DNA from 2 places in the Geobacillus sp. CAMR5420 genome. Region 2 is predicted to be linked to the other one. Evidence: a T-box and tRNA genes for the amino acid it is inferred to sense, from the RefSeq annotation. Region 2 holds a T-box; the other holds one or more tRNA genes.
The links. A T-box is a leader RNA that pairs with one kind of tRNA and senses whether it is charged. The one in region 2 lies ahead of alaS (alanine--tRNA ligase), so its partner is inferred to be a tRNA-Ala.
Positions count from the first base shown of each region.

Region 1: it has a tRNA-Ala gene. The T-box ahead of alaS (alanine--tRNA ligase) is inferred to sense a tRNA for this amino acid. The anticodon was not compared.

Region 1 covers NZ_JHUS01000013.1:135-13,351, forward strand. Annotated here, with positions in the region: rRNA gene rrf (5S ribosomal RNA) at 1-83, shown strand, start outside; tRNA gene DI44_RS13560 (tRNA-Val) at 92-167, shown strand; tRNA gene DI44_RS13555 (tRNA-Met) at 494-570, shown strand; tRNA gene DI44_RS13550 (tRNA-Asp) at 575-650, shown strand; tRNA gene DI44_RS13545 (tRNA-Phe) at 825-900, shown strand; tRNA gene DI44_RS13540 (tRNA-Thr) at 1,135-1,207, shown strand; tRNA gene DI44_RS13535 (tRNA-Lys) at 1,653-1,725, shown strand; tRNA gene DI44_RS13530 (tRNA-Gly) at 1,733-1,807, shown strand; tRNA gene DI44_RS13525 (tRNA-Leu) at 1,813-1,898, shown strand; tRNA gene DI44_RS13520 (tRNA-Arg) at 1,904-1,977, shown strand; tRNA gene DI44_RS13515 (tRNA-Pro) at 1,984-2,057, shown strand; tRNA gene DI44_RS13510 (tRNA-Ala) at 2,066-2,138, shown strand; tRNA gene DI44_RS13505 (tRNA-Met) at 2,159-2,235, shown strand; tRNA gene DI44_RS13500 (tRNA-Ile) at 2,241-2,317, shown strand; tRNA gene DI44_RS13495 (tRNA-Ser) at 2,337-2,427, shown strand; tRNA gene DI44_RS13490 (tRNA-Thr) at 2,636-2,711, shown strand; tRNA gene DI44_RS13485 (tRNA-His) at 2,719-2,791, shown strand; tRNA gene DI44_RS13480 (tRNA-Gly) at 2,963-3,033, shown strand; tRNA gene DI44_RS13475 (tRNA-Ile) at 3,040-3,113, shown strand; tRNA gene DI44_RS13470 (tRNA-Asn) at 3,323-3,397, shown strand; tRNA gene DI44_RS13465 (tRNA-Ser) at 3,405-3,497, shown strand; tRNA gene DI44_RS13460 (tRNA-Glu) at 3,502-3,573, shown strand; gene DI44_RS13455 (phenylalanine--tRNA ligase beta subunit-related protein) at 3,873-4,538, opposite strand; gene queG (tRNA epoxyqueuosine(34) reductase QueG) at 4,591-5,733, shown strand; gene DI44_RS13445 (amidase domain-containing protein) at 5,795-6,658, shown strand; gene trmL (tRNA (uridine(34)/cytosine(34)/5-carboxymethylaminomethyluridine(34)-2'-O)-methyltransferase TrmL) at 6,679-7,152, shown strand; gene DI44_RS13435 (PrkA family serine protein kinase) at 7,477-9,372, shown strand; gene yhbH (sporulation protein YhbH) at 9,681-10,838, shown strand; gene DI44_RS13425 (hypothetical protein) at 10,911-11,603, opposite strand; gene DI44_RS13420 (LacI family DNA-binding transcriptional regulator) at 11,870-12,847, shown strand; gene DI44_RS13415 (response regulator) at 12,906-13,217, opposite strand, start outside.
Region 2 covers NZ_JHUS01000054.1:20,845-39,179, reverse strand. Annotated here, with positions in the region: gene aspS (aspartate--tRNA ligase) at 1-187, shown strand, start outside; RNA gene ssrS (6S RNA) at 263-449, shown strand; gene DI44_RS04215 (tRNA threonylcarbamoyladenosine dehydratase) at 601-1,365, shown strand; gene DI44_RS04220 (RsfA family transcriptional regulator) at 1,913-2,563, opposite strand; gene DI44_RS04225 (efflux RND transporter permease subunit) at 2,745-5,792, shown strand; gene DI44_RS04230 (TetR/AcrR family transcriptional regulator) at 5,890-6,750, shown strand; gene DI44_RS04235 (replication-associated recombination protein A) at 6,858-8,153, shown strand; gene DI44_RS04240 (hypothetical protein) at 8,194-8,427, shown strand; gene DI44_RS04245 (Rrf2 family transcriptional regulator) at 8,439-8,855, shown strand; gene DI44_RS04250 (cysteine desulfurase family protein) at 8,884-10,026, shown strand; gene mnmA (tRNA 2-thiouridine(34) synthase MnmA) at 10,041-11,156, shown strand; gene DI44_RS04260 (tetratricopeptide repeat protein) at 11,247-11,909, shown strand; gene DI44_RS04265 (ATP-dependent RecD-like DNA helicase) at 11,929-14,289, shown strand; gene DI44_RS04270 (PRC-barrel domain-containing protein) at 14,315-14,788, shown strand; gene DI44_RS04275 (hypothetical protein) at 14,804-14,995, shown strand; gene DI44_RS18260 (YrzQ family protein) at 15,007-15,141, shown strand; gene DI44_RS04280 (AI-2E family transporter) at 15,260-16,321, shown strand; T-box leader at 16,369-16,593, shown strand; gene alaS (alanine--tRNA ligase) at 16,640-18,335, shown strand, end outside.

The sequences.
Region 1 (13,217 bases), on a different contig from region 2:
CCATCCCGAACACGGAAGTTAAGCCCTCCAGCGCCGATGGTAGTTGGGGCCAGCGCCCCTGCAAGAGTAGGTCGCTGCTAGGCAATTTCGTGGAGGATTAGCTCAGCTGGGAGAGCACTTGCCTTACAAGCAAGGGGTCGGCGGTTCGATCCCGTCATCCTCCACCATCTTAATATAAAAGCTGACTTGCTTTCTCATCATCGCGGGGTGGAGCAACGAGCCTTCGCTTCGTCGAATATGCTGCGAGTTGCCTCGACGCATTCGACATCTTCGAGTTCGCTGGCAGAGGAAGAGGCAACGAAAATGCAATTTGAGCATTGTCAAAACTTAAGTATATTCTTATCGCTGCGGGGTGGAGCAACGAGCCTTCGCTTCGTCGAATATGCTGCGAGTTGCCTCGACGCATTCGACATCTTCGAGTTCGCTGGCAGAGGAAGAGGCAGTCTTAAAGAAACACTTAGAGCGTTATCAAATGAGATGAATTTCTTACCGTCGCGGGGTGGAGCAGTCCGGTAGCTCGTCGGGCTCATAACCCGAAGGTCGCAGGTTCAAATCCTGCCCCCGCAACCAATATGGTCCCGTAGTGTAGTGGTTAACATGCCTGCCTGTCACGCAGGAGATCGCGGGTTCGAGTCCCGTCGGGACCGCCATTCTTCCAAAATTGTGAAAGATGAAAAAATATGGCTCGGTAGCTCAGTCGGTAGAGACGAGCATCCGCATCGTCGAATCTGCTGCGAGTTGTCCCGACGCATCTGGCTTCTTCGAATGGGCTAGTAGAGGAAGGGACACAAAAGTCATCAACGAACAAGGGAAAAATAAGATATGGCTCGGTAGCTCAGTCGGTAGAGCAAAGGACTGAAAATCCTTGTGTCGGCGGTTCGATTCCGTCCCGAGCCACCATTTTTATCATAGTTCCGAAAGAAGGTTCCCGCTTCATGCAAAGCTAAGTGGGAGTAGTTCACAGACATGTCAGATGTTCAAACCACCCCGGCTTAGTTCAATGGGTAGCGACGAACATTCGCATCGTCGAGTCTGTTGCGAGTTGCCTCGACGCACTCAGCTTCCTCGAATCAGCTTGCAGAGGAAGAGGCACAACTAGGCAGACAACATGAGTCACTAACTAATTTTAAATGTGCCGGCTTAGCTCAATTGGTAGAGCAACTGACTTGTAATCAGTAGGTTGCGGGTTCAAGTCCTGCAGCCGGCATTCTTATTCCTTAATAACCCCTTAAGCCATTAAGGCGGCAACCGCGAGCCATTAGCTCAGTAACGAGCGCTACATCTTCGAGTTCGCTTCGAGTTGTCCCGACGCATCCTGCATCTTCGAATCAGCTGGCAGTGGAAGGGACATTGTTGTCTCGGAGTGTTATCCTAACTATGAGCCATTAGCTCAGTAACGAGCGTTACATCATCGAATTTGCTTCGAGTTGCCTCGACGCACGAGGCTTCCTTGAATTAGCTGGCAGAGGAAGAGGCAGGTAGAGCTAGGTAGTACCTAGAGTGTTGTCCTAACCATGAGCCATTAGCTCAGTAGGTAGAGCAACGAGCAAAGCATCTTCGGATTTGCTTCGAGTTGTCCCGACGCATTCGGCTTCTTTGAATCAGCTGGTAGAGGAAGGGACATCGTTGTCTCGGAGTGTTATTGAACCCATGAGCCATTAGCTCAGTAGGTAGAGCATCTGACTTTTAATCAGAGGGTCGGAGGTTCGAGTCCTCCATGGCTCATCGTCTTGCGGAAGTAGTTCAGCGGTAGAACACCACCTTGCCAAGGTGGGGGTCGCGGGTTCGAGCCCCGTCTTCCGCTCCACTTCCGCCGGGGTGGCGGAATTGGCAGACGCACAGGACTTAAAATCCTGGGGTAGGTAACTACCGTGCCGGTTCGAGTCCGGCCCTCGGCACTTGTGCGCTCGTAGCTCAATTGGATAGAGCATCTGACTACGGATCAGAAGGTTAGGGGTTCGAATCCTCTCGAGCGCGTTTTATCGGGAAGTAGCTCAGCTTGGTAGAGCACACGGTTCGGGTCCGTGAGGTCGCAGGTTCAAATCCTGTCTTCCCGATTTATCATGGGGCCTTAGCTCAGCTGGGAGAGCGCCTGCTTTGCAAGCAGGAGGTCATCGGTTCGATCCCGATAGGCTCCACCTTTTGACTTCTTAAATTTGGCGGTGTAGCTCAGCTGGCTAGAGCGTACGGTTCATACCCGTGAGGTCGGGGGTTCGATCCCCTCCACCGCCACCATTATCGGACCTTTAGCTCAGCTGGTTAGAGCAGACGGCTCATAACCGTCCGGTCGTAGGTTCGAGTCCTACAAGGTCCACCATTATTATTGTTGCTTTTTTGGAGGAGTACCCAAGTGGTTGAAGGGGTCGGTCTTGAAAACCGAGAGGCGCCGCAAGGCGCGCGGGGGTTCGAATCCCTCCTCCTCCGCCATGCACTTTAAAATCGTGCCGGCTTAGCTCAATTGGTAGAGACGAGCATTCGCATCGTCGAATCTGCTGCGAGTTGTCCCGACGCATCCCACTTCTTTGAATAAGCTTGCAGAGGAAGGGACACCGAGCATTTGACTTCCTCGAATTAGCTGGGAGAGGAAGAGGCACAACCAGGCAGACAACATGAATCACTAGCTAATTTTAAATGTGCCGGCTTAGCTCAATTGGTAGAGCAACTGACTTGTAATCAGTAGGTTGCGGGTTCAAGTCCTGCAGCCGGCACCAGAACGAGGCGACTATGGCGAAGTGGTTAACGCACCAGATTGTGGCTCTGGCATGCGTGGGTTCGATTCCCACTAGTCGCCCTTTTCATTATATTCTATATTTGCGGGTGTAGTTTAGTGGTAAAACCTCAGCCACGAGCATCTGCATCATCGAATCTGCTTCGAGTTGCCCCGACGCATCTGGCTTCTATGAATCAGCTGGTAGAGGAAGGGGCATGGAAGCAGCGTGGCGGATGTTCAACTAAATGATATGCGGGTGTAGTTTAGTGGTAAAACCTCAGCCTTCCAAGCTGATGTCGTGGGTTCGATTCCCATCACCCGCTTTTTATGGGCCTATAGCTCAGCTGGTCAGAGCGCACGCCTGATAAGCGTGAGGTCGGTGGTTCAAGTCCACTTAGGCCCATTATTTTCCATTGAATATTTTTGGGTCATTCGCTATAATAATGGGCGAACAATGCCCCATCGTTCCACAGCAAAATCGGAGCGACGAGCTTCACATCTTCGAATTCGCTGCGAGTTGCCTCGACGCATCTCGCTTCCTTGAATTAGCTGGCAGAGGAAGAGGCAACGAGCACATTTGGAAGATGTGCATAACATATAGTTATTCATCATTCCGCAATAGCTCAGCGGTAGAGCAACCGGCTGTTAACCGGTAGGTCGTAGGTTCGAATCCTACTTGCGGAGCCATTTCTTTGGAGAAGTACCCAAGTGGCTGAAGGGGACGGTTTGCTAAACCGTTAGGTCGCAGTTTTGCGGCGCGCGGGTTCAAATCCCGCCTTCTCCGCCATAATGGCCCGTTGGTCAAGTGGTTAAGACACCGCCCTTTCACGGCGGTAACACGGGTTCGAATCCCGTACGGGTCACTGGTTGCTGGCACCAGAGATTCTGGTGCCCTTTTGTACAATTTCTTTTGTCGATTTTTGCGTTTTTTTCTTGCGATGCGTGTGGAAGTCTGTTATAATATCTCTCGTTAGCTTTAAAATTACGTTATGATTGTTGGGGACAACGCAGTGTTTCGTTTCGTTAAAGAACGAGGCATTGCGTTTTTTTATTTACCACCCTAAACCGAGAAGACCCTCACTTCCACGCGTGAGCGTAGGGAGAGAGTTCAGGTAGGGAGGGAGTCCCCCGTTTCCAACGGCAGGAAAGTGGGGGGAGAAGATCAAATGAACAATTGGGCGTCGGCTTCGCCGCCATGAATTTGCACAAACATCGTTTGGATGGCTTGAAGCTGGCGCTTGGCGGTTTCTTCTGGCGTTGATGGGAGAAAGTAAACGATTTGCAAAGCGTTTTTCGTTTCTCTCGTCACGGCGGTCCGCTCCGAATCGACGATCGGACTGCCAAACGGCCCTCGTTCATCTTTGCTGACGAGTTTGTTGGCAAAGTTGACTGTGCGGCCGTTTAACGCGATGTATTCATCTTGTTCCGTGCCGATCGTGAGCGTCACTGTCCCGTTGATGCGGTCTAGATCATAGATGCCGAGCGGAATTTTATAATAGAGTGAAAAAAAGTTGTTTATGTCCGCCGCTGAATGGATAGGCGGAATGAAGCTTTTTTTCTGGATGCGTCGGTACAGGCTTTCACTTGACGGTCGATAGCGGCTTGGGTCCGTTCCGATTTGTTTGAAAGTACGGCGCCATTCGACCATCTCAGGGATGTCGGCAATCGACTTTTCCTGCAGCTCGATGTAAAGAGATTCTTGAAACAGCTCAAGCCTCCCCCTTAACATTTGCGGTGAATCGCTGACCTCGATATGATGATAGCGGATGACGCCGAATTTACCAGAAGGAAGGCGTTGCTTTAGTTGTTCTGATATCACGCATTTCATCTTGATCACCTCGGATTTCATTTTACCATATATGACGAAAGGAGGGAAAACGATGGATGTTATGGCATTAAAGCAGGAAGTCATTGAGTACAGTCGGTCAATCGGCATTGATAAAATCGGATTTGCGAGCGCTGATCCGTTTGTTGAATTAAAGGAACGGCTGCGCCGCCAGCAGGAGCTCGGCTATCAGTCCGGTTTTGAGGAACCAGATATTGAGAAACGGACGAATCCTTCATTGCTTCTTCCGGAAGCAAAATCGATTATTGCCATTGCTCTTGCCTATCCGTCTAAAATGAAAAATGCGCCGCGGGGGACAAAGACGGAACGGCGCGGCGTTTTTTGCCGCGCTTCATGGGGAAAGGACTACCACGATGTGTTGCGGGAACGTTTGCAGCAGCTCGAGGAGTTTTTGCTGGCCAAAGTGCCCCATGCCCGCGTTCGCTCGATGGTGGATACCGGAGAGCTCGCTGATCGGGCGGTGGCGGAACGAGCAGGGATCGGTTGGAGCGGCAAGAACTGCTCTATTATTACACCGGAGTTTGGATCGTATGTGTATTTGGGAGAAATGATTACGAATATTCCATTTCCCCCTGATGAACCGGTTGAAAACCGATGCGGCACGTGCACGAAATGCATTGATGCCTGCCCGACCGGGGCGCTTGTGCAAGGGGGGCAACTGAACGCACAGCGGTGCCTTTCCTTTTTAACGCAAACGAAAGGCTTTTTAGCCGACGAGTTTCGGGAGAAAATCGGGAACCGGCTGTACGGCTGCGATACATGCCAGCAAGTCTGCCCGGAAAATAAGGGGAAAGACTTTCATTTGCATCCAGAATTCGAGCCGGATCCGGAAGCGGTAAAGCCGAAGCTCATCCCGCTGCTTCAGATGAGCAACCGTGAATTTAAAGAAACATTTGGGGCCATGGCGGGTTCATGGCGTGGGAAAAAGCCGATTCAGCGCAATGCCATTCTGGCGCTCGCCCATTACAAAGACCAAACCGCGGTGCCGCACTTACTGCGTTTGTTGAAAGAGGATAGCCGTCCCGTCATCCGCGGGACGGCGGCGTGGGCGCTCGGGAAAATCGGGGATCCAAGCGCTAAGCCTTACTTGGAGGCCGCGCGGCAAACGGAGGCGGATGCCGATGTGATCGCTGAGATTGAAAAAGGACTGAAACTGTTGGCTGAGGCAAAGGAATAGGGAAAAAAACGCAGCTTCCCCACATAAGGTAGTAACAAAAACGAAAGTGGTGGAAAGCAGCATGAAAAAACAGTTGCGCGCGTGGTTGGATGAGCGAGCCCGCTCGTTTGTGTCGGAAAGCAATATCCGAAGCGAAGAGGCGGCAAGAAAGCAACGGCTTTGCCAAAAGCGCGGTGCGGAGATCGTCCGTTGCACGATCCGGGGACAAATTGTCGGCAGGCAGACCATCGAGCGGGAAGCGAAAGTTATGTATATTGCCCACCATCAATTTTTAATTAAGCAAAGGGGTTCACTATATATAGAAGAACAGGTTGAGGAGCGATGCGCCTGTTTTGTTCGCGGTGAGCTTGTAACTGATGAACCGATCAACCGGTTGGGGGGGGATATGGAGGCGCCGCGCGTCGAACGAGAGCAATGGACGGGGGAGCGTCTTTCTTACCAGTATGACCGCGCCCGGGCGGTGCGGTATGCGGAAACGTGGTGGAATCGGCATAACCCGGTGTTTCCGTCGTTTCCGGTGGATTGCACGAATTTTGTCTCTCAATGCTTGTATGCAGGCGGGGCGCCGATGACGGGCTATCCGAACCGGGCGAGGGGATGGTGGTGTCAACACGGAAGTTGGAGTTACAGCTGGGCTGTGGCCCATGCTTTTCGTTGGTATTTGAGCGGGTCGCGCATCGGCTTGCAGGCGGTGGAAGTGGCGGAGCCGGAGCAATTGATGGCAGGTGATGTCATCTGTTATGATTTTCAAGGGGACGGACGCTTCGACCACTCAACGATTGTGGTGGCGAAAGATCAGAACGGGATGCCGCTTGTGAACGCCCATACGACAAACAGCCGAATGCGCTATTGGTCGTATGAAGATTCAAGCGCCTATACGCCGAACATTCGCTATAAGTTTTTTCACATCATCGATCGCAAATAAACGTTGCTGAGGTGAAGGAAATGCCGCTTCATGTAGTGCTATACCAGCCAGAAATTCCAGCCAATACTGGAAACATCGCTCGTACGTGCGCAGCAACCGATACGTCGCTCCATTTGATCCGCCCGCTCGGTTTTTCTACGGATGATAAAATGTTAAAGCGCGCCGGGCTTGATTATTGGCCGTATGTCAATATTTCGTATTATGACTCGCTTGACGAACTATTCGCCCGCTTTCCGGAAGGGGAGTTTTATTTCATTACGAAATTCGGGCGCCGGTATTATGATTCGTTTGATTTCAGCGATACAGAAAAACATATTTTCTTTGTGTTCGGCCGTGAAACGACCGGACTGCCGAAGGAGCTGCTTGAGGCCAATATGGACCGTTGCCTTCGCATCCCGATGAATGACAAAGTGCGCTCGTTAAACTTGTCGAACACGGCGGCCATTTTAGTGTACGAAGCGTTGCGCCAACAACGGTTTTATGGGTTGTCATAAACAAAAAAACGACCTTCGCTCTGGAGGTCGTTTTTTTGGTCTTATTGTCTGACGCCTGGTTTGTCTTCATAGCCAGCGGTGAAAATGGCCGTCAAAAACGCAATGATAACCCCTAGCACAAGCAAAGTGCGCATCGTTTGTTCCTCCTTCATAATGAAAGTGGCAGGCGTTTCCCCTTTTATTATAGCGAATATGGCCAAGCATGTGAATGACCGCAGTTGGTTGTTAGGAGACAAAATTTTTTTTGCGGCGAATGATACGGGACATCCTCGCATAAATTGTAATAATCTTGCTGTTAGACATCCAAGGGTGAGGAGGTCCTTTATGGATATTTTGCAAAAAATCGCCCGGTATCGGGAAGAAGAAGAAAAGTTGAAATGGGAAGGAACGTTTGCTGAGTATTTAAAGATTTTAAAAGAAAAGCCGTGGGTGGCCCAGTCGGCTCATTCGCGTGTTTATAATATGATCAAAGATGCTGGGGTCGAAGAGGTGAATGGGCGGAAACGATATAAGTTTTTCAGCCAGCACCTGTTCGGGCTTGAGGAGGCGCTTGAGCGGCTCGTTGAGGAATATTTCCACCCGGCGGCGAAGCGGCTTGATGTGCGGAAACGGATTTTGCTGCTGATGGGGCCAGTTGGCGGCGGGAAGTCGACGTTGGTAACGCTCCTGAAGCGCGGGCTTGAGGAGTACTCCAAAACGGAGCGCGGAGCCGTTTATGCGATTAAAGGGTGCCCGATGCATGAAGATCCGCTTCACCTCATTCCTCACCATTTGCGCGACGATTTTTACCGCGAATACGGCATTCGCATCGAAGGCGAGCTGTCGCCGCTCAATATGATGCGGCTTGAGAAAGAGTACGGCGGACGCATTGAAGACGTGCTAGTGGAGCGCATTTTCTTCTCGGAAAACCGCCGCGTCGGCATCGGGACGTTCAGTCCGTCTGATCCAAAATCGCAAGACATCGCCGATTTAACGGGAAGCATCGATTTTTCAACGATCGCGGAATACGGCTCCGAGTCCGACCCGCGCGCGTACCGGTTTGACGGCGAGCTGAACAAAGCCAACCGCGGGATTATGGAATTTCAAGAGATGTTAAAGTGCGATGAAAAATTTCTTTGGCATTTGCTGTCGCTGACGCAAGAAGGCAATTTCAAGGCTGGGCGGTTTGCTTTAATCAGCGCCGACGAATTGATTATCGCTCATACGAACGAAACGGAATATCGGTCGTTCATCGCCAACAAAAAGAACGAGGCGCTCCATTCGCGCATCATCGTCATGCCGATTCCATACAACTTGCGCGTCTCGGAAGAAGAGCGCATTTACGAAAAAATGATCCGCGAAAGCGATGTCGCCGACGTGCATATCGCTCCACATACGTTGCGGATTGCGGCCATGTTTACGATTTTGACGCGGTTGAAAGAATCGAAGCGGCCGGATGTGGATTTATTGAAGAAAATGCGCTTGTATGATGGCGAAATGATCGAAGGATTCAGCGAGGTCGATGTGGAGGAGCTGAAAAAGGAGCATCCGGACGAGGGGATGAGCGGCATCGACCCACGCTATGTCATCAACCGCATTTCTGCCTGCATCATTCGCAAAGGAGTGCCGTCGATCAATGCGCTTGACGTGCTTCGTTCGTTGAAAGAAGGGTTGGATCAGCATCCGTCGATCACGAAGGAAGACCGCGAGCGGTACTTGAACTTCATTTCGCTTGTGCGTAAAGAATATGACGAAATCGCCAAACAAGAAGTGCAAAAGGCGTTCGTCTATTCGTATGAAGAGTCGGCGAAAACGTTGATGGATAACTATTTGGACAACGTCGAGGCGTACTGCAACAAGACGAAACTGCGCGATCCGCTCACTGGCGAGGAAATGAATCCGGATGAAAAGCTGATGCGCTCGATCGAGGAACAAATCGGCATTTCCGAAAATGCGAAAAAAGCGTTTCGTGAAGAAATTTTAATCCGCATTTCCGCCTATGCGCGCAAAGGGCAGCGATTTGATTACAACTCGCATGAACGGCTGCGCGAGGCAATCCAGAAAAAACTGTTCGCTGATCTAAAAGATATTGTGAAAATTACAACGTCGACGAAAACACCGGATGAGCAGCAGTTGAAAAAAATTAACGAAGTCGTCGCCCGCCTCATTGATGAATACGGGTACAACTCCACGTCAGCCAACGAATTGCTCCGCTATGTCGGCAGCTTGTTGAACCGCTAGGCATGCCTCAAGCGCTGAGGCATGCTTTTTTTATCCTCCTCCTCTGTCTGACCGAGTTGCACAGGGAGGGTCGAGCAAAGACGACGCAGCGAGCTTCGCTAAAAGGAAGAGAACAAGAGGGCGCGAAGCTGATAATCGGGCTTGTCTACTTTTCTATTTTCCTCATTCATTGGTCAATTATTTTGAATTTTTGCATACGATAAAATAAACCAACTTGGCATAGTGATGGCCCGTTTTGATGACGCCAACATAAGTATATGCGGGAAAGCGAAAAGTGTGAAAATGATTTTTTCAAAGGAGGGGAAAACATGAAGGGGAATTTTGTTGTATCGAAGGAAGACTGGTCCCTCCACCGCAAAGGATATGATGATCAAAAGCGCCATCAAGAAAAAGTGAAGGAAGCGATCAAAAACAATTTGCCCGACTTAATTACGGAAGAAAGCATTATCATGTCCAACGGGCGCGATGTGATTAAAATTCCGATCCGCTCGCTCGATGAATACAAAATCCGCTACAATTATGAGAAAAACAAACACGTCGGCCAAGGAAATGGAGACAGCCAAGTCGGTGATGTGGTGGCCCGAGACGGAAGCGGGGAGGGGCAGGGGCCAGGAAAAGGCCAAGGTGCTGGCGATTTGCCGGGCCAAGATTATTACGAAGCTGAAGTGTCGCTGATGGAGATTGAGGAAGCGTTCTTTAGCCAATTGGAGCTGCCCAACTTGCAACGAAAAGAGCTGGATCAAAATGTAACCCAACATATCGAATTTAACGACATCCGCCGCACCGGGCTGATGGGGAATATCGATAAGAAGCGGACGATGCTCGCTGCCTTCAAGCGCAATGCCATGAACGGCAAACCAGGCTTTTATCCGATTTACCGTGAAGATTTGAAGTTTAAAACGTGGAACGAAGTCGTCAAACCAGAATCGAAGGCGGTCGTCTTGGCGATGATGGACACAAGCGGATCGATGGGCATGTGGGAAAAATATATGGCACGCAGCTTTTTCTTCTGGATGACCCGCTTTTTGCGCACGAAATACGAAACGGTGGACATCGCCTTTATCGCCCATCATACGGAAGCAAAAGTCGTCAGTGAGGAGGAGTTTTTCACGAAAGGGGAAAGCGGTGGAACGATTTGCTCATCAGCCTACCGCAAGGCGCTTGAACTCATTGAGACAAAATATCCACCGTCGCGCTACAACATTTATCCGTTCCACTTCTCGGACGGCGACAACCTGACATCGGACAATGCCCGCTGCGTGAAGCTTGTTCAGGAGCTGATGAAAGTATCGAACATGTTTGGGTATGGGGAAGTCAACCAGTACAACCGCCATTCCACGCTCATGTCGGCGTATCGCAATATTAAAGACGAAAAATTCCGCTATTATATTTTGAAGCAAAAATCGGATGTGTTCCATGCGATGAGAACATTTTTCCGCAAAGAAGAAAGCAAGCAGCTCGTTTGACCCTCTTCATATGGCGAAAAGAGGGTTTTTCTTTTTGGAAAGGCGGGAGGGCGAGGCCCTCCCTAAAATAAGTTATTGCTTTTGCAGCGTCGCCGCCATGGCGAGTACGGCGCCAAGCACGTCTTCGTTGCTTGGAGCGTGCACGGTCAATAGCATCGGCGTTGGTTGGGCGCTGGCGATGACATGAACGGTGACACCGTCCGCTTGGGCAGTGTACCAAACGGCATCAGCGAACGGCTTAGGCAATCCGTTCGTTTGTTGGCGGGCGGCGTTGGCGTCAACCGCTTGGGCATGTTCTTTCGCCAGCTGCTCGTAGTTTGTTTCCCCCTCCGAAAGCAAGCGGATGCGGGCAAAGGCTTCGCCATGAAGCAAGACATCGGCGCCCGGTTCTTCGGCGTCAAGGGTCCATCCTTCCAAAACATAGAGGGAAAAATGTTGATTGTCGCTCGTTTGCAGTGTTGCAGTTTTCGTGATGGTTTGGTTTCCATCTTGGTAGGACAATGAAATGGTCGGTTGTGAAGCAGCGGGTTGTCCTCCTCCTGCCGCTCGTTGCTCTTCTTCGTTCTTTTTCGTTGATGTTTGCTCTTTTGCTTCCTTCGAAGGAGAAGGGTTCTTGGATGACGGCGCATCAGACGATGGTTTTTGATCGTCGGCTGTCTGCTCTTCCTTTGCCGCCTGTGTCGTCTCGTGCTCTTTCGTTCCACAGCCAACCAGCAAGACGGAGGCGACAGCGAGAGAGAACAACAGTTTCCAGTATCGAATCATGTTCATTCCTCCCTACGTTCCTATACCCCCCCATTATACCAATTGAAACGGTGGAAACAAACAGACTCGTTTCCCTATTTTTTTGTTTGTTTCGCGTGCAAGGCGATATGCGCCCCGCCCCAAACAGCGGCGACGAGCAGAATGAGTGAAGCCAATCCGCAAAGCATGCGGTCACCTCCTCGTGTATACTAGAACTAGATGGCAGGATGAATGTAATGTATGAAACGCGTTTCAAGTCAAGAGCTTTTATGGAGGGAAGTGGGAACGTGGCGAACATCCGTGATTTGGCGAAAGAAGCGGGTGTGTCGGTGGCCACTGTATCGAGGGTATTGAACGGATATCCGTATGTGAGCGAGGAAAAGCGGAAGGCAGTTTGGGAAGCAGCCCAGAAGCTTCAATATGTGAAAAATATTCAAGCCGTTCACTTGGCGAAGGGAAGAACAGCGATTGTCGGGGTCATGCTTCCGTACATTCACCATCCTTATTTTTCCGCTGTAATCGAAGGGATTTCCAAAGAGGCGCTTCGTTATGGTTACCAGTTGCTTTTGTTTCAGACAAACTATGAGGTGGAAAGGGAGCTTGAGGCGTTGGAACGGCTGCGGATGAAGCAAATGGATGGGTTGATCGTATGTTCCCATGAAGTGGACTGGGAAGCGTTTGCGGCTTATCAGGAAGACGGTCCCATTGTTTTATGTGAGCAGGTGGAAAGGTATGATTTTTTCACTGTCTATATCGATCACTACCAAGCGTTTGTCCAAGCGCTTCGCTACTTGATCAAAAAGGGGCACCGGCGCATCGGTTATTGCATCGGAAGAATGACCGGGCCGAACAGCCAAGCGAGGGCAGGGGCGTACCAGGATGTGTTGCGTGAAGTCGGCGTCCTTCCTCGTCGGCAGTGGGTTTTCGATGGTTGTCTATTTCTTGAAGATGGAAAGCGGGTTATGGAGCAATGGATCGCGATGGAGGAGAGGCCGAGCGCGTTGCTTGTGACGAGTGACCAAGTGGCGGCCGGAATCGTGCTCCATGCGCGCCGAATCGGGGTGCGCATTCCAGATGAGCTTGCCGTTATTGGTTTTGATAATGATCCATTGGCCGAAATGCTGGGCATTACAACCGTGGCACTCCCCCATTTTACGCTCGGGGAAAGAGCGTTCCGCCTTCTTCACCATTGGCTGGAGACAGGCCGTGTGGCGCGAAAACAGGAAGAGCTGCCTGCCCGGTTGCTGGTGCGGGATACGGCATAATAAGGCCTGGCTTTCCGTCTCTGACAACCAGCTTAAAGCCAAGTGAAACGGCGTCGTGTTATGTTGCTTTCAGATGGTACCGATTCACTGGTCGTCCGACGCCGCCGTATTGCACATCGAGCACGACTTTTCCTGTTTTCTCAAGGTACTCCAAATAGCGGCGGGCGGTGACGCGGGCGATGCCGACTCCTTCGGCCACTTCCTCGGCGGAAACAGGGAAGCGGTGCCCGCGCAAATAGGCGATCACTTTTTCCAATGTGACCTCATTCAGTCCTTTCGGAAGCTCGGAGGACGGTCCGGCCGGTTGTTCAGCCGCCCGCCTTAGGGCATCGAGTTCCACCTGGGTGAGCGATTCCTTTTCCGCAAGCGA
Region 2 (18,335 bases):
CGGCGGCATTGCGCTTGGCCTTGACCGGCTGGTGATGTTGCTCGCTGGGCGCACGAACTTGCGCGATACGATCGCGTTTCCGAAAACGGCGAGCGCGAGCTGCTTGCTTACCGAAGCGCCGGGGCCGGTCAGCGACAAGCAGCTCGAGGAGCTGCACTTGGCGGTTGTGCTTCCGGAAAACGAGTAACAGCGGCATCTGAAAAAGAAACGTTGGCAATAGATGTTCACAAAGGCTGAAAAATGTGTTACAATAAAACTAACAACCGTCCTAATGTGTTCGTCGGATCACTGATCGTTTTGACCGAACAGTTTATGATCCGGGAGCTCGGGGTTTCCAAGCGGCGTGCACGCCTCTTCGTCACAGGGGAAGCATAAACCTTGGAACAGGGCACCCACCTATGGGAGAGCGGGTTCAAAACGAAGGCATCGACGGCACGATTGGGACTGGCGACATTAAGGAATCAACAACATTTCCCCTATGCGGATGGCCGCATAGGGGTTTTGTTTTGCCAGCAAAATGCCGTTGCCTCTTTTGCTGTCTTGATGGTAGGATAAAAAGCGGCATAAACATCAATTTTGAAGCAAACGGAGAGGAGAACGATGCTGCACCAATTTTCCCGCAATGAACTCGCGATTGGCCCTGAAGGGTTGGAACGCTTAAAAAACGCCACCGTCGCCGTCCTTGGCGTCGGCGGCGTGGGGTCGTTCGCCGTCGAGGCGCTCGCCCGTTCCGGCATTGGCCGATTGGTGCTTGTGGATCGCGATAACGTCGATATCACCAACATCAACCGGCAAATCCATGCGCTGCTCTCGACCATCGGGCGTCCGAAAGTGGAGCTCATGAAAGAGCGCATCGCCGACATCAACCCGGCGTGCGAGGTGATCGCTTTGCAAATGTTTTATACGGAAGAGACGTATGAGCAATTTTTCGCCTATGATCTGGATTTTGTCATCGATGCGTCCGACACGATTGTGTACAAAGTGCATTTGATGAAACAATGCCTCAAGCGCGGCATTCCGATCATCTCCAGCATGGGTGCGGCGAACAAAATGGATCCGACCCGGTTCCGCATTGCCGATATTTCGAAAACACACACCGATCCGATCGCGAAAGTCATCCGCGCCAAGCTGCGCAAAGAAGGGATCCGCCGCGGCATTCCGGTCGTCTTTTCCGACGAGAAGCCGGTGAAAATCCGCGAAGATGTCCGCCAGGTTGTCGGCAATGACGCTTCGCCGATCCGCAAGGCGAAAATGCCGCCGTCTTCGAATGCTTTCGTTCCATCAGTTGCCGGGCTCATTATGGCTTCCTACGTGATAAATCGTCTATTAGAGGGAATTCCTATAAGGCGCGTTGGCGACGATTGAACTCTTCCACCTTCATCCTATTTCGCGCAGGAGACTCCCACTTCAACGACCAAAGGGAGGAAGTGGGAGAGGAATGCGCGTTCCCCCTTTCTTTTGTGGTATGATAGAATAAAGACGTGGAGAAAACCGTTCAATAAAGGCACTCCAATAACGGCTGCTCGATGTATGGAGTTGGTTGCAGGAAACGTTGCAACCGTCAAATATCGAGCGTAGGTCTGTCTGTTGTGTGTGGAAGCCAAGTACTGCCAACAGACACACCGAGAGAATCGGTAACGATGCAGGCATGACCTGCGTCGTTGGGCAGCTGTCAACCTGCCCCCTGATGCAACCCCAAGTCAAGGAAGGAGGACGAAGTCCGCTCGCACTTCTGGGGAGTGGCAAGCCCCCACTTCAAGCGTGAGCGAAGTGGGGGTAGTTGACTTCGAACAAAATGGGAAGGCGAAGGTTCCTGTAAACATCCGGTGCATTCACCGGTTTGTTGCGGGCGCTGTCCGTCGTTCCAGCGGTGAAAACGTGTCCCGATGCTTGTTGGGGCACCTTCTTTTTTTTATGAATGGGCGAGCGATTCGTTCGATCCGTTCGCCTCGGCGGCAAACAGCTGGGCAAGAGAGAAGCGGTCGCCTTCTTCGGAAGCGAGCTGGCGGGCGCGGGCCATGATTTTCACGAGCGCTTCATAATCTTCTTGCACGGTGGTCTGCCTCGTTTCAAGGCGTTCGAGTTTTTGAGCAAGCTGTTCGTTCCGCGTCTGCCATTCCGCCCGCTCGCGTTTCAGGCGCTCGTTGTCCTGGCGGATCGCTTCCATCTCCTCGATGCCGCGCCGCAATGTTTGCAAAAATGAAATGCACTGCTCCAGTGTCAATGGGGCCGCCGGGAGAAAAGGCGATGACCCTTCGGCGCCATCCCGTTCTCCAGAAGGACTCCAAACAGCAACCATACTGTCTTTTTGCCACTTTTTCATCATTTCGAGCGCCCGTTTCCGTTCTTTCCGCTGCTTTTTTGCCTGTTCGATCGCCTCAAGGTACCGTTTGCGCACCTCGGCGTTCCAACGGAATCCGCATGCTGCCGCTGTGCGGTGCAGTTGTCTCCCAACGACTTCAAAAGCGGCAAGTTGCGTTTTTCCTTCGCGTATATATTGCAGCACCGTTTCAGCCAACAGTACATCTTCTTCATGTGACCAAGCATCCTGTCTTGTTTTCATGTTGTCCACCCCATCAAATGGTAATGTTGATATGGTCATAGTTTTTCCGTTTGATTTCCACTTTAAACTTCGCCCTTTTCATTTTTCCCATTTTCATGTATCATAGAAATAGTTTTGTATGACCGGTCAGTTCAAAATAATTAGACTGATTGGTCAAAATCGTGGGATGAGAGGTGGCATGATGACGTTTTTGACCAGGTTCAGTTTGAAAAATGCGGCAGCTGTGTTTGTATGTTCGTTTTTGCTCATGTTTCTAGGACTGTATTCCTTCTCCTCCTTGAAGGTCGATTTGCTGCCGAACATTGAATTTCCCCAGTTGTCGATTGAAGTGGTCTATCCTGGGGCTTCTCCGCAAGACGTGAATGAGGAGGTCACGGCCAAGCTCGAGGAAAAACTGAAGTCCCTTGACGGGCTTAAGCAAATGCAGAGTTCTTCCTATGAAGGAATGGCTGTTATCAATCTTGAATTCCCGTTTCGGACAGATATGGAGAAAATGGAGCGGCAGGTCGAATCGCTCATTGATAAGGCAGGATTGCCCGATCATGTCCAAACGGAAGTCAATCGGTTTTCATTCGGTTCCATCCCGGTTTTCAACATTTCCTTGTTTGCCAAAAACGAAACCGATCTGCAAACGTTGCTGGAAACCGAAGTGATTCCAGAATTGAATAAAATCGACGGGGTGAATTCCGTTTCGATCGGTGGAGACAGCGAGCGCCTCATCCGGATCACAGTCGATCGGAAAAAGGCTGCTCAGGCGGGATTGAACTTGTCAGAGATTAAAAACCAAATCAATGAAAAGGTGTTGGCGTTCCCGGCTGGAACGTTGCAAACCGATACATGGCAAATTCCTGTTCGCGTCGAGGAAAAATTGAACACCATCCATGAGTTGAAAAATCTGAAACTCGTGCCGACAGCTGTTCCGATGGCGGCGAATGGATTGCAGCGCGTTGCGTCCGTGAAGCTTGGGGATATTGCGACGATTGAGGAAGTCAACGAGCAAAGCGAATTCACCCGCTATAATTTGAAGCCATCGCTGTCGATGGCGGTGACGAAAAAACAAGATGCCAATACGATTGAAGTGGCAGACCAAGTGATCAAAGTGCTGAATTCCTACAAACATCAGTTTGATTATTCCATCGGGTTTGATTCGTCAGCTGGCATCAAACAATCCGTTGAATCGCTTGTCCGTGAAGGGCTGCTCGGGGCGCTGTTCGCTTCGCTGGCCGTCTTGCTCTTTTTGCGCAACGTTCGGGCGACTGTGATTGCCATCGTCTCGATTCCGCTCTCGCTGCTTGTATCGGCCATTTTTCTCAATCGTATGGATATTACCCTCAATGTCATGACGCTTGGCGGCATGGCCGTCGCCGTCGGCCGAGTCGTGGATGACAGCATTGTCGTGATCGAAAATATTTTCCGCCGCGTCCGCCGGGAGAAAACAGGCATGAGCGATGATTTAGTCGAGCAATCAACGAAAGAAATTGTCAAAGCGATTGTGTCCTCGACCATCACAACGGTTGTCGTCTTTTTGCCTCTCGGGCTTGTTGGGGGCATTACAGGGGAATTTTTCCTGCCTTTTGCCTTGACGATTACGTTTGCCCTGTTGGCCTCTTTGTTGGTGGCCGTGACAGTTGTGCCGATTTTAGCGAAATTTTCGTTCCGCCGTGTGCCGCCAGAGGAAAAAGAAGGAGCGCTTCAGCGTCTGTATGGCCGAATCATTGAATGGGCGCTCAACCATAAAGCGATTGTCTTTGTGTTGTCGGTTGTGCTATTGGTTGGTTCATTGACGCTCGTGCCGAAACTTGGATTTACGTTTTTGCCGAACGAAGAGCAGAAAACGCTGGTGGCGAGCATTGAACTGCCGGCTTCCACATCGGTGGCCAAAACGAATGATGTGTCGTTGGAGATGGAAAAGATGTTTTTAAAACGAAGCGATGTCGAGAGCGTCACCGCCGCGGTGGGAAGCCGCGATTTCCGCACAGGATTGAAGCGGCCCAATCAAGCCAGCTATTATATTCTATTAAAGGACAGCGCTGACACCGCGAAAACCGTGGCCGTTTTCGAAAAAGAAATGCGCCGCATCGCGAATCAGCTCGCGCCCGGGGCCAAAGTGGGCGTGCAAGAGATGTCGAGCGGAGGGCCGCCAACGAATAATAACGTGAATATTGACTTATACTCCAATGATTTGGAGGCGCTCCAAACAGCAGCCAAACAGGTCGAGACGTATTTAAAACAACGCGATGATGTCAAAGATGTGACGAATAACTTGACGGAAAAGCAAAAACAAGTGATTGTCGCCATTGATCCGGAAAAGGCGGCCGCTTATGGCGTTTCGGGCATGCAATTGCTGGGGGCGGTGGCCGATGCGACCAAACCGGTCGATGTGGGGACGCTGAAACTCGGCGGCAAGGATGAGCAAGTCGAACTTTCGTATGATGAAACGTTGGGATCGATCGATGAGTTGAAAGAGCTTCCGATCGTGACGAGAAACGGAGTGATTCCACTTTCAGCTGTCGCCGAAGTGAAAGAGGCGGACGTGTATACGTCCATTCAAAAGCTGGACGGAAAAGTGTTTGCCCGCGTATCCGCCCAGATTGTCGGCGACAACATTCAGAAAGTAACGAATGATATTTCGAAACATGTAAATGATTTGAAGATCCCATCCGATGTCACAGTGAAAACGGGCGGCGGAAGCGATGAGACGGTGCAGACGTTCCGCGAGCTCGGTGTGGCCATGGCGGCGGCCATCGGGCTTGTGTATTTGACGATGCTGATTACATTTGGCAAAGTGCGGGTGCCGCTGATCATTTTATCTTCCCTTTTGTTTGTTCCCATCGGTTCGCTGTTTGCTTTGTATGTGGCCGATGAGCCGCTTTCCATCAGCGTCATGATCGGCTTGTTGATGCTCATTGGCATCGTGACGACCAATGCGATCGTGCTGGTGGATCGAATCGGACAAAACCGCGAACAAAAACGGATGACGGTGCGAAGCGCCATCATTGAAGCCGGCAAAACACGGCTGCGGCCGATTTTAATGACAGCCTTTGCGACTGTGACAGCGCTCATTCCGCTTGCGCTGACGAATGAGGCCGGCACGTTGATTTCGAAAGGGCTGGCCATCACGGTCATCGGCGGCCTGACGTCGTCGACGTTATTGACGCTTGTGTTCATTCCTGCGATGTATGAGGCGTTTTTCTTCCGGACGGCAAAACGCGAACCGATGGCAAAATGACAGGGCTGGATGGCCGGATAACGGGCCGTCCGGCATTTTTTTTCATGGCAAGATCGACTATAATGGACATGAAGAAGGAGTAAGGAAGGAGAAAACATTGGGACGGAAAGAGGACATCATTGAAACGGCGATGAAATTATTCGCCGAAAAAGGCTATCACGCTGCCTCCATGCAGGAAATCGCCGAACGGAGCGGAGTAGCCAAAGGTTCGATTTACAATTATTTCAAATCAAAAGAAGAGTTGGCTGTATCGATTTTCCGCTACCATTATGAAGTCTTGTTTCACCAGCTTAAACAAATCGAGGCTGATCCCGCCTTAACCGCGCGCGAGCGGTTTTGCCGTCAGTTGACTGTACAAATCCAGCTGTTTGACGAACATAAAGAGCTGGTGCAAATGCAGTTGGGCGAACAAGCTGTGAAGGTGAGCCATGAGGTGCAGCATCTGGTGTTTCGCATCCGCGCCCATACGCTCCACTGGTATCGCCGGGCGATTGAAGACATATACGGCGAACAAGTGCGTCCAGTTTCGTTTGATTGCGCGACGATGCTCAACGGAATGCTGAAAGAATATCTGATTTACTTGGCGGTAGACCGAAAGCCGCTGCTTCCTGAGAAGCTTGCCCCCTTCTTGCTCGATCGGCTTGATGCCATCGTTGCCAGCCTGCTTGACGGCAAGACGGGGTTGCTCGATGAAACGATGATGGCGGATTACATTGCTGCGGCGACCCAAGAGCGGAGTCAATGGAAAGAACGGGCCATCAGCTGTTTAGAGCGCATGGCGGTGCTGCGTCCGGTTGAAGACGATATTCTTCGCTCGCTGCGCTTATTGAAGGAAGAACTCGAGAAAGGGGAGACAGCTAGGCGGTTTATGGTGGAGGCGCTTTTGCTCTATTTGGCGAAATACTCGCTTCCGCTGTACAATGAGTTGAAGGAGGCCATTGAACGCTATTTTGATTAAAACCACCGCTCTTCCCACGGGGAGACGCCCCATTCGCCGAAAATGAATAGGCGGCATCGGAGGATGTCTGTGAACATAGCGTCATCAATCTCAAGGAGGGGGTCGGCATGCCCAAAACGACGGAGCCGCTTGCTTGGCGGATGCGGCCGCGGACGATCGATGAGATCGTTGGGCAACAGCACATCATTGGCCCTAGTACGCCGCTTTATAAAATGGTCAAAAAAGGTCATGTTCCCTCGCTTTTGCTTTACGGAGAGCCGGGGACAGGGAAGACGTCACTCGCTTACGCCATTGCCCGCACCGCCGGGCGCGAATGGGTCGCCATCAATGCGACGACCGCCGGCAAAAAGGAAATCGAAGAGGCAGTCGAAGCGGCGCGTTGGTCGGGCAATGTCCTCTTATTTATCGACGAAATCCATCGGCTGAATAAAGCGCAGCAAGACGTTTTGTTGCCGCATCTCGAATCCGGGCTCGTGACCTTGATTGGCGCCACAACGGAAAACCCGTTTCACGAGGTCAATCCCGCCATTCGCAGCCGCTGCGGGCAAATCCAACAACTGAAACCGCTCACGCCGGATGACCTCTTGATCATTCTGAAACGGGCGCTCGCTGATCCGGAACGAGGGGTCGGCGAGCCGCCGGTTGTCATTGACGAGTCGTTGTTATGGCGCATCGCCGAGGCAGCCGGTGGGGATGCGCGCGTCGCGCTTTCGCTTCTGGAGGCGGCGGTTGCGGCTGCCGATGAGCGCCACGGCCGCTTGTATATTGATGAGGATATCGTGGCTTCATGCACCGCAAACCGCGGTTTTACCCATGACAAATATGGCGATCATTATTATTCGTTGTTGTCCGCGTTTCAAAAAAGCGTGCGCGGCAGCGATGCCGATGCCGCGCTTCATTATTTGGCCCGTCTGCTTGAAGGCGGAGACTTGGCGGCCGTTTGCCGGAGATTGCTTGTGATGGCTTATGAGGACATCGGACTTGCCAATCCGATGATGGGAGTGAAAGTACAGGCAGCGGTCGAAGCGGCGGAACGCCTCGGGCTGCCGGAAGCGCGCATTCCGCTCGCGGTTGTGACGATTGAACTCTGTTTAAGCCCGAAATCCAACAGTGCTTACAAGGCGCTGGACGCTGCCATTGCCGATGTCCGTTCCGGCAAGCTTGGCGATATTCCGGATCATTTAAAAGACGCTCATTACAAAGGGGCGGCTGCACTCGGGCGTGGACAAGGCTACTTGTATCCGCACGATTATCCGAACAGCTGGGTGGCGCAAACGTATTTGCCCTCCGCTCTGGAAGGCGTCCGCTATTATGAACCGAAAGAGCATGGCGAGGAAAAACATTACGCCAAAGTGTACCGGCGGCTTGAGCAGTTGAAACAAGAGGTCAAGGTTCAGCCGTGAAGGGAAAGGGATTTTTATGATATAATAACACAGGCGTTTCATGCTCGCTTTGACCGAGCTGACCGGATGGAACGTGGCGTACATTCGCATCGGGATCGAAGCGTTCGTGCTGTTGGCCGGCTGGTTGCTCGGCGGCCCGGTGTCGTTTGGCACGTTCCTTTTTTGTGTGACGATCGGTTCGATTGCCGGCTTGGCGCTGCCGCAATGCCAAAAGGTCGCAAGCCGCCTGCTTGGACCGGCCGCCGGCACTCGGACGCAAGGGTTAAGCCGTTAGGAGGGATATGAATGAAGATTTCGACGAAAGGCCGATATGGCTTGACGATTATGATTGAATTGGCCAAAAAATATGGCGATCGTCCGATCTCGCTTCGTTCGATCGCCAAGGCGAACAATTTATCCGAACATTATTTAGAGCAGCTCGTCACGCCGCTGCGCAACGCCGGGCTCGTCAAAAGCATTCGCGGAGCGTATGGCGGCTATGTGCTTGCTGAACATCCGGCGAAAATCACCGCCGGCGACATTTTGCGCGTGTTGGAGGGGCCGCTGGCCCCGGTCGAGGAGCTCGAGGAGGAAGAGCCGGCGAAGCGCGAGCTATGGATTCGCATCCGCGATGCGGTCGAGGAAGTGCTCGACAGCACAACGCTCGAAGATTTGGCGAAGTATAGCGACGGGGATGAAGGGGCATATATGTTTTATATTTAAGCATACAGAAAGGAAAGGAGAATGGCCGTTGGAACGGATTTATTTGGACCATGCGGCAACTTCCCCGGTCCATCCAGACGTGGCTGCCGGTATGGTCCAGTGGATGACGGAACAGTTCGGCAACCCGTCAAGCATCCATCATTTTGGACGGCAGAGCCGCCGCGCGGTCGATGAAGCGAGGGCTGTCATCGCCCGCTCGATTGGGGCGAAAGAGACGGAGATTGTGTTTACAAGCGGCGGCACGGAAGCAGATAACTTTGCGGTCATCGGAACGGCCATAGCGAACCGCGGCCGCGGCAATCATATCATTACAACCGCCATCGAGCATCATGCGGTGCTGCGCGCTTGTGAATATTTAGAGACGCAAGGGTTTGAGGTCACGTATTTGCCCGTTGACGAACAAGGGACGGTATCGGTCGAGGATGTCAAGGCCGCGCTGCGCGATGAGACCGTTTTGGTGTCGGTCATGTTTGCCAACAACGAAGTCGGCACGATCCAGCCGATTCGCGAAATCGGGGCGCTGCTTCGCGATCATCCGGCTTATTTCCATACGGACGCCGTCCAGGCGTACGGGCTTCTTCCGATCGATGTGAATGAATACGGGATCGATTTGCTGTCGATTTCCGCTCATAAAATCAACGGCCCGAAAGGAAGCGGCGCGCTTTATGTCCGGGAAACGGTCCGCATCACTCCGCTCCTTTTCGGCGGCGAACAGGAGCGGAAGCGGCGCGCCGGCACGGAAAACGTCCCCGGCATCATCGGCTTGGCGCAGGCGGCGGAAATCGCTGAGCGAACAAGGGAAGAGAAACGTCGGCAATATGCGGCGTGGCGCGAGGCGATGCTTGCGATTTTCCGCTCCTCAGGGATCGACTATGCGGTCAACGGCCGCCCGGATGGCCTGCCGCATATTTTGAATGTCGCCTTCCCGGGAACGAATGTCGAATCGCTGCTCGTGAACTTGGATTTAGCCGGCATTGCCGCCTCGAGCGGGTCAGCATGCACCGCCGGGTCAATCGACCCGTCGCACGTGCTTGTCGCGATGTGCGGAAAAGAGTCGGAGCGCATCCGTTCGTCTGTGCGCTTCAGCTTCGGGCTCGGCAATACGATGGAACAAATTGAGCGGGCGGCCGAGGAAACCGTGAAGATCATAAAGCGGCTCACAAACCGCTAAAGGGGGGAAACAGCATGAACAAAGCGCCGCACGAAACGCGCGTCGTCGTCGGCATGTCCGGCGGGGTCGACTCGTCGGTCGCTGCGTTGCTATTGAAAGAACAAGGATATGATGTGATCGGCATTTTTATGAAAAACTGGGATGACACCGATGAAAACGGCGTTTGCACGGCGACTGAGGACTACGAAGACGTCGTGCGCGTTTGCAATCAAATCGGCATCCCGTATTATGCGGTCAATTTTGAAAAACAGTATTGGGACAAAGTGTTTACGTACTTTTTGAATGAATACAAAGCCGGGCGCACGCCGAACCCGGACGTGATGTGCAATAAGGAAATTAAGTTCAAGGCGTTTTTAGAGCACGCCATGTCGATCGGCGCCGATTACATCGCAACCGGCCATTACGCCCGCGTCGAGTTTCGCGATGGCGAATATAAAATGCTGCGTGGAGCCGACCCGAACAAAGACCAAACGTACTTTTTAAACCAGCTCGGCCAAGCTCAGCTGTCGAAAGTGATGTTTCCGATCGGCCATTTGCAGAAAGCGGACGTGCGCCGGATCGCCAAAGAGGCTGGGCTCGCCACCGCTGGAAAAAAAGACAGCACGGGCATTTGCTTTATCGGCGAACGCGATTTCAAAGAATTTTTGAGCCATTATTTGCCGGCTCAGCCAGGAGTGATGAAAACGCTCGATGGCGAAGTGAAAGGGCGGCATGACGGCGTCATGTATTACACGATCGGCCAGCGCCACGGCCTTGGCATCGGCGGCAGCGGCGAACCGTGGTTTGTCGTCGGCAAAGATGTGCGCGAAAATGTGCTGTATGTCGCCCAAGGGTTTGAAAACGAATATTTGTATTCCACCTCGCTAAAGGCGGTCGATGTCAACTGGGTGTCTGACCGCAAGCCGGAAGCGCCGTTCCGTTGCACGGCGAAATTTCGCTATCGTCAGCCTGATGTCGGCGTGACGGTCCACCCGCTTGCGGACGGCGGGGCGGAAGTCGTGTTTGATGCGCCGGCGCGGGCGGTGACGCCGGGGCAGGCGGTTGTTTTTTACAACGGCGAGGAATGCCTCGGCGGCGGTACGATCGATGAGGTGTTCCGCAACGGCGAAAAGCTTTGGTATGTTGGTTGACGGATGTGCCGGTGCGCACGATCTTCAATCAGGCTATTAGGCTGGAGGCCGTTGCTTGAAAATCACGTTGAATCAGGGAGGGGATGGGCGGTGGCCAATTTCAACGAACAAGGCTTGGGGTATATGCGCGAGGGGAAGTATGAGGAAGCCATCCGCTGTTTTTCCGCTGCGGTCGAACAGCATCCGGACGATCCAGCCGGGTACATTAACATTGGCACGGTTCTCGTTGCTGCCGGTGAAGAAGAGAAGGCGCTTGACTGTTTCCGGCAGGCGTTGAAAATTGACAAGAAGGCGGCGGCCGCGTATTACGGCATGGGTACAGTGCATTATAAGCGTGAGCAGTTCGCGAAAGCGAAAGATATGTTTGAGCGCGCGCTAGGGCTTGGTCTTGACGATGCCGATACGCATTTTATGCTCGGCATGTCCTTATGGCGGCTCGAGATGCCGCGGCTGGCGCTGCCGTATTTGCAGCGCGCGGCTGAGCTGAACGAGACGGATGCCGAAGCGCTGTTTCAGCTTGGCCTTTGCCTCGCCACGCTCGATTATGTCGATGAGGCGAAGCGTTATTTCGAAAAAACGTTGGAACTCGATCCGCGCCACGCTGATGCGTACTACAATTTAGGCGTCATTTATGCGTACAAAGATGAGCTCGATGCCGCCCGCAATATGTTTGCCGCTGCCTTGGAAGCCAAGCCCGATCACGTGCTTGCCGGATACGGAAAGAAACTGATGGAAAAGCGGCTTGCGCCGTAAAAAGGCAGGGGGATGGCTGTTGCAAGAGCAACAAATCCTCGCCCTTGACGGACGCACGTTCATTAAAGGAGTGTGCTTGGCGGTCATTTTTCATAATGAGGAAACATTGTACACGGTCGTCCGCGTGCGCGTTGAGGAAACGAACGAAGCGCCCGTTGAGGAGGAAGTCGTCGTCACCGGCTATTTTCCGCGTTTAAACGAAGGGGACGTCTACATCTTTTACGGACAATTCCGCCAACATCCGCGTTTTGGCCGCCAATATGCGGCTAGTCAGTTCCGCAAACAGCTTCCGAACACGAAAGAAGGAGTCATTCATTATTTATCGAGCGGTTTGTTTAAAGGAATCGGCAAAAAAACGGCTGCGGCGATTGTCGAGACGCTCGGCGAAAACGCGATCGCCGCGATTTTGCGCGACCCCAGGGCGCTAGAGCGTGTGCCGAAGCTGACGAAAAAAAAGGCGAAGCAGCTGTACGATGCGCTTCGCGCCCACGAAGGGCTTGAGCAAACGATGATCGCCCTCGCCCAGCTCGGTTTTGGCCCGCAGCTGGCCATGAAAATTTACCAAGCGTATGGCGAAGAAGCGGTTGACATCATCCACGAGAACCCGTACCAGCTCGTTGAGGATATCGAAGGGATCGGCTTTGGCCGCGCTGATGAAATCGGGCGCCAGCTCGGCATTTCCGGCAGCCATCCGGCCCGGCTGCGCGCCGCCTCGTTGTTTGTTCTTGAACAGGCGTGCTTGCAGGAAGGGCACGTTTATTTGCGCGAGGAAGAGCTGATGGAGCGCGTCGGGGAGCTGCTTGACGGAAGGCTGAGCGGTGCGGTGGATGGACGAGCGATCAGCCAAACGCTTCTGATGTTAAGCGAAGAAGGGAAGCTGATCGCCGAGCAAGGGCGTTATTATCTCCCTTCCCTTTACTTCGCCGAGAAAGGGATCGTCTCCAACATTAAGCGGCTGCTCGGGCAGACGCCGCCGTCGGCGTTTGCCGAGTCGGAGTTTTTGCTGGCGCTTGGGGCGCTTGAGGAACGGCTTGGCATGCAATATGCCCCCCAGCAAAGGGAAGCGATCCAACAAGCGCTTTCTTCGCCGCTGTTTATTTTGACCGGCGGTCCGGGAACGGGGAAAACGACGGTCATCAAAGGCATCGTCGAGCTGTTTGCCGCCCTAAACGGCCTGTCTCTTGACCCGGCTGACTACAAACAAGGCGAGCCGTTTCCGGTGCTGCTGGCCGCACCGACCGGCCGAGCGGCGAAGCGGATGAGCGAGGCGACCGGGCTGCCGGCGGCGACGATCCACCGCTTGCTTGGCTGGAATGGGGCGGAAGGGTTCAGCCGCGACGAGAACGAACCGATTTCCGGCAAGCTGCTTGTCATCGATGAGATGTCGATGGTCGACACGTGGCTCGCCAACCAGCTGTTAAAAGCCGTGCCAAACGGCATGCAAGTCATTTTTGTCGGCGATGAGGATCAATTGCCATCCGTCGGGCCAGGGCAAGTGCTGAAAGACTTGCTCTCTTCAGGCGTCATTCCGTTCGCTCGGTTGACCGAGGTGTATCGCCAGGCGGAAGGATCATCGATCATCGAGCTTGCTCATGAGATGAAGCGCGGCGTCGTGCCGGACGATTTGACCGCTCCGAAGGCAGACCGTTCCTTCATCCGCTGCCGTGCGGGCCAGGTCGTCGATGTCGTGCGGCAAATCGCGGACAACGCGCGCAAAAAAGGGTTTTCCGTCAAAGATATTCAAGTGCTCGCCCCGATGTACCGTGGTCCAGCGGGCATTGACCAATTGAACAAAGCGCTTCAAGAGCTGTTCAACCCGCCGGCTGAGGGGAAGCGGGAGCTGTCGGTCGGTGAGGTCGTCTACCGCGTCGGCGATAAGGTGCTGCAGCTCGTCAATCAACCGGAAGACAATGTGTTTAACGGCGACATCGGCGAAATCGTTGCCATTTTTTACGCCAAAGAAAATATCGAAAAGCAAGACTTGCTCGTCGTTTCGTTTGATGGCATTGAAGTGACGTACACACGGCAAGATTTAGGACAAATCACCCATGCGTACTGCTGTTCGGTTCATAAGGCGCAAGGAAGCGAGTTTCCAATCGTCATTTTGCCCGTCGTCAAAAGCTATTACCGGATGTTGAAACGGAATTTGTTGTATACTGCGGTGACAAGAAGCAAGCAGTTTCTCGTTTTATGCGGGGAAGAGGAAGCGTTTCGATTCGGCGTCGCAAAACAAAGCGACGGAGCGCGCCAGACGGCGCTCGCTGAGAAGCTGGCGGGGGCGGCGGCGCCGTTTGTCGAGGTCGAACTGCCGTTTGAAGAGGCGAACATGGGGATGGAAAACGTTACGCCGTATGACTTTATGGGCGATGAGCCAAGCTAAAGGTGGCTGGAAAGGTGGGAGAACGATGCGGACGTTTTCCGACATCAAGGGCCTTCCCATTTATGAACAAACGACGGGAAAAATGGTCGGAACGATCGCTGACATTTGGTTTACCAGCCACGGCGCGGTCAAAGGGCTTGTCGCGGAACAGGGCGGTTTGTTCGGCCGCCGCCGCTATTTGCCGCTTTCAGCCGTGCAGTCGTTCGAAAACGACCGAGTCATCATCTGTGATGCCGATAGCTTCCAGCCGTTTCCTTCTTCTGACAGCGGCCACTCTCTTTACGGCGAACGCGGCCTCGCCGGCAGCATGGTTGTCGCCGCGGACGGAACAACGATCGGACTGTTGGATGACGTATATTTTGACGGGCAATTGGGCAAAATTGACGGATACGAGATCAGCGAGGGATTTTTTTCCGATTTGACCGAAGGAAAGAAACGAATGGAGCTCGCTCCGTTTACCGCCAGAGAAGGCGTGGTCACCGTGGAAACAACGATGTAAGGAGAGTGGCTGTCCATGCTCATTTGCCCGAATTGCAAACGAAAAAATTTAGGGAAAATCGGCGTCAACCAGTACTACTGCTGGGATTGCTTTATTGAGCTGTCCGTCTCGAAAGGGATGATCCACGCCCATCAAGTGGAAGAAGACGGAACGTTGAGTTCTCTTGACGACTTGTTTGACGACCACGAACGCACGATCCAATTTTAGGGGGGACACGCATGAACCGGATGATGACGTCGCTGTTAGCAGTCGGATTAGGCGTCGCCGCTTATCAGCTCGCCCAACGAAACGATTGGATGAACGGTCGCACGATGCGGAGGATGCGCCGCCGCTTGATGCAAGCGATCCGCTGACGGCGCTCGCCCTCGCCTTTGCGCGGGGGCGTCGCCTTGTGGCTGTCAAATAGTGCTAAAAGCGGTGAAGGCATATTTCCCGCCGCATCTCCTACACTAAACGGTAGGAGGTGTGGCGATGGGCGAGCAACAATGGCTGTCGTTCTTTCGCATCGGAAAATGGCTGCTCATGACGGCAATCATCTATTTGATCGTTCGGATGAAAGACGTTTGGCGGCCGGTCATTGATTTTATCGCAACGGTGTTGACGCCGTTTTTGCTGGCGTCGTTTATTACGTATTTGCTCTACCCGCTTGTGGAATCCATCCATCGCAAAGGAATGCCGCGCGCCCTTGCCATTTTGTTGATTTATTTGTTGTTTTTCGGTTTGGTCGGCTACGGCTTGTACCGCGGCGTGCCGCTATTCATCGCCCAGTTGCGTGAACTGGATGAACAGCTGCCGTCTTTGATGAATACATACCGCCAATGGGTGCGCCACATCCACGACGAGACGTCGAATTGGCCGCTTGAGGTGCACACACGCATCGAGGCGATGTTTGCCGAGATCGAGCAGGCAGCGGCGGCCGCCGTCGCGATGGCGATCAACGCCGCCAAATCGTTCATCGGTTCGGCGGCGACGCTGTTGATCATTCCGTTTATCGTCTTCTATATGTTAAAAGACATCGATGTGTTGAAAAAAGCGGTTTGGTACATGACACCGAAGCGGTGGCGTGGGCCGGGGATGGCGTTTTTGAAGGATGTCGATGAATCGCTCGGCGGCTACATTCGCGGCCAGCTGTTCGTCTGTGCGGCGATCGGTCTGGCAGCGGCGCTCGGCTTGTGGCTTGCGGGCATGGATTATCCGCTGTTGCTCGGCTTTGTCATTGGCGTGACGAACATCATCCCGTATTTTGGCCCGCTGATCGGCGCCGTTCCAGCGGTCATTTTGGCTGCCACCGTCTCGCTGAAAATGGTCGTGATCGTGCTTGTCATCATTTTTACCTTGCAGTTTTTAGAAGGGAACATCTTGTCGCCGTTGATCGTCGGCAAAAGCGTGCATATGCATCCGCTTGTCATTATGCTCGCCCTCTTTGCCGGCGGCGAGCTCGCCGGCGTGCTCGGCCTCATTCTCGCCGTTCCGACGGCGGCGGTGCTGAAAGTGGCCCTCGCCCATTGGAAAGAGCATTATGCTTCGCATTGACAAATGCTCTCTGCTTGTCTATAATCTTTCAATGAAAAAAGCGAATACATAACGCGATGACGGATCGAGTATGTTGCAGTCCATCTTAACGCGCGAGCTCGCGCACAGAGAGGAATTTCCGCGGCTGAAAGAAATTCCAGATGAAGGGCAACAGAAGGCTAATCCGGAGCGCAGGCAAAACCTGACGCAAGGCTGCGTTACGGCCAAAGAGGTGATGGGCGTTTTTTGCCCATAAACAGGGTGGTACCGCGAGCATAACTCTCGTCCCTGCAGGGGATGGGAGTTTTTTTATATAAAAGGCGAAAGGGGAGGATCATCATGAAAAAGCTGACATCCGCCCAAGTGCGGCGCATGTTTTTAGAGTTTTTCCAAGAAAAAGGCCATGCGGTTGAGCCGAGCGCATCGCTCATTCCGGTCGACGACCCGTCGCTGTTGTGGATCAACAGCGGCGTCGCGACGTTGAAAAAATACTTTGACGGGCGCATCGTTCCGGAAAACCCGCGCATTTGCAACGCGCAAAAATCGATCCGCACCAACGACATCGAAAACGTCGGGAAAACGGCGCGCCACCATACGTTTTTTGAAATGCTCGGCAACTTTTCGATCGGCGATTACTTCAAGCGTGAAGCGATCCATTGGGCATGGGAGTTTTTGACGAGCGACAAATGGATCGGTTTTGATCCGGAACGGTTGTCCGTCACCGTCCATCCGGAAGACGAGGAAGCGTACAACATTTGGCGCAACGAAATCGGCTTGCCGGAAGAGCGGATCATTCGCCTTGAAGGCAACTTCTGGGACATCGGCGAAGGCCCGAGCGGTCCGAACACGGAAATCTTTTACGACCGCGGCGAAGCGTTCGGCAACGACCCGAACGATCCGGAGCTGTACCCAGGCGGGGAAAATGACCGCTATTTAGAAGTATGGAACCTTGTCTTTTCGCAGTTTAACCATAACCCGGACGGCACGTACACGCCGCTGCCGAAGAAAAACATCGACACCGGCATGGGCTTGGAGCGGATGTGCTCGATTTTGCAAGACGTGCCGACGAACTTTGAAACCGACTTGTTCCTGCCGATCATCCGCGCGACCGAGCAGATCGCCGGCGAGCGGTATGGCGAAGATCCGGACAAAGACGTCGCCTTTAAGGTGATCGCCGACCATATTCGAGCCGTGACGTTCGCGATCGGCGACGGGGCGCTGCCGTCAAATGAGGGCCGCGGTTATGTGCTGCGCCGCCTGCTCCGCCGCGCGGTGCGCTATGCGAAACATATCGGCATTGACCGTCCGTTTATGTACGAACTCGTCCCGGTCGTCGGCGAGATTATGCACGACTACTATCCGGAGGTGAAAGAAAAAGCCGATTTCATCGCCCGCGTCATCCGGACGGAAGAAGAACGGTTCCATGAAACGCTCCATGAAGGGCTCGCCATATTGGCGGAGGTGATCGAAAAGGCGAAAGAGCAAGGAAGCGACGTCATTCCGGGCGAGGAAGCGTTCCGCCTGTATGATACGTACGGCTTTCCGATCGAGCTGACGGAAGAGTACGCCGCTGAAGCGGGCATGACGGTCGACCATGCCGGATTTGAGCGCGAGATGGAGCGGCAACGCGAACGGGCGCGCGCGGCCCGGCAAGATGTCGATTCGATGCAAGTCCAAGGCGGAGTGCTCGGTGACATTAAAGATGAAAGCCGGTTTGTCGGCTACGATGAGCTTGTTGCCGCATCGACGGTCATCGCCATCGTCAAAGACGGGCGGCTTGTCGAGGAAGTGAAAGCCGGCGAAGAGGCGCAAATCATCGTCGATGTGACGCCATTTTACGCCGAAAGCGGCGGACAAATCGCTGACCAAGGCGTGTTTGAAAGCGAAACAGGAACAGCGGTCGTCAAAGATGTGCAAAAAGCGCCGAACGGCCAACATCTTCATGCGATCATCGTCGAACGCGGAACGGTGAAAAAAGGATCCCGCTATACGGCGCGCGTCGATGAAGCAAAGCGGATGCGCATCGTAAAAAACC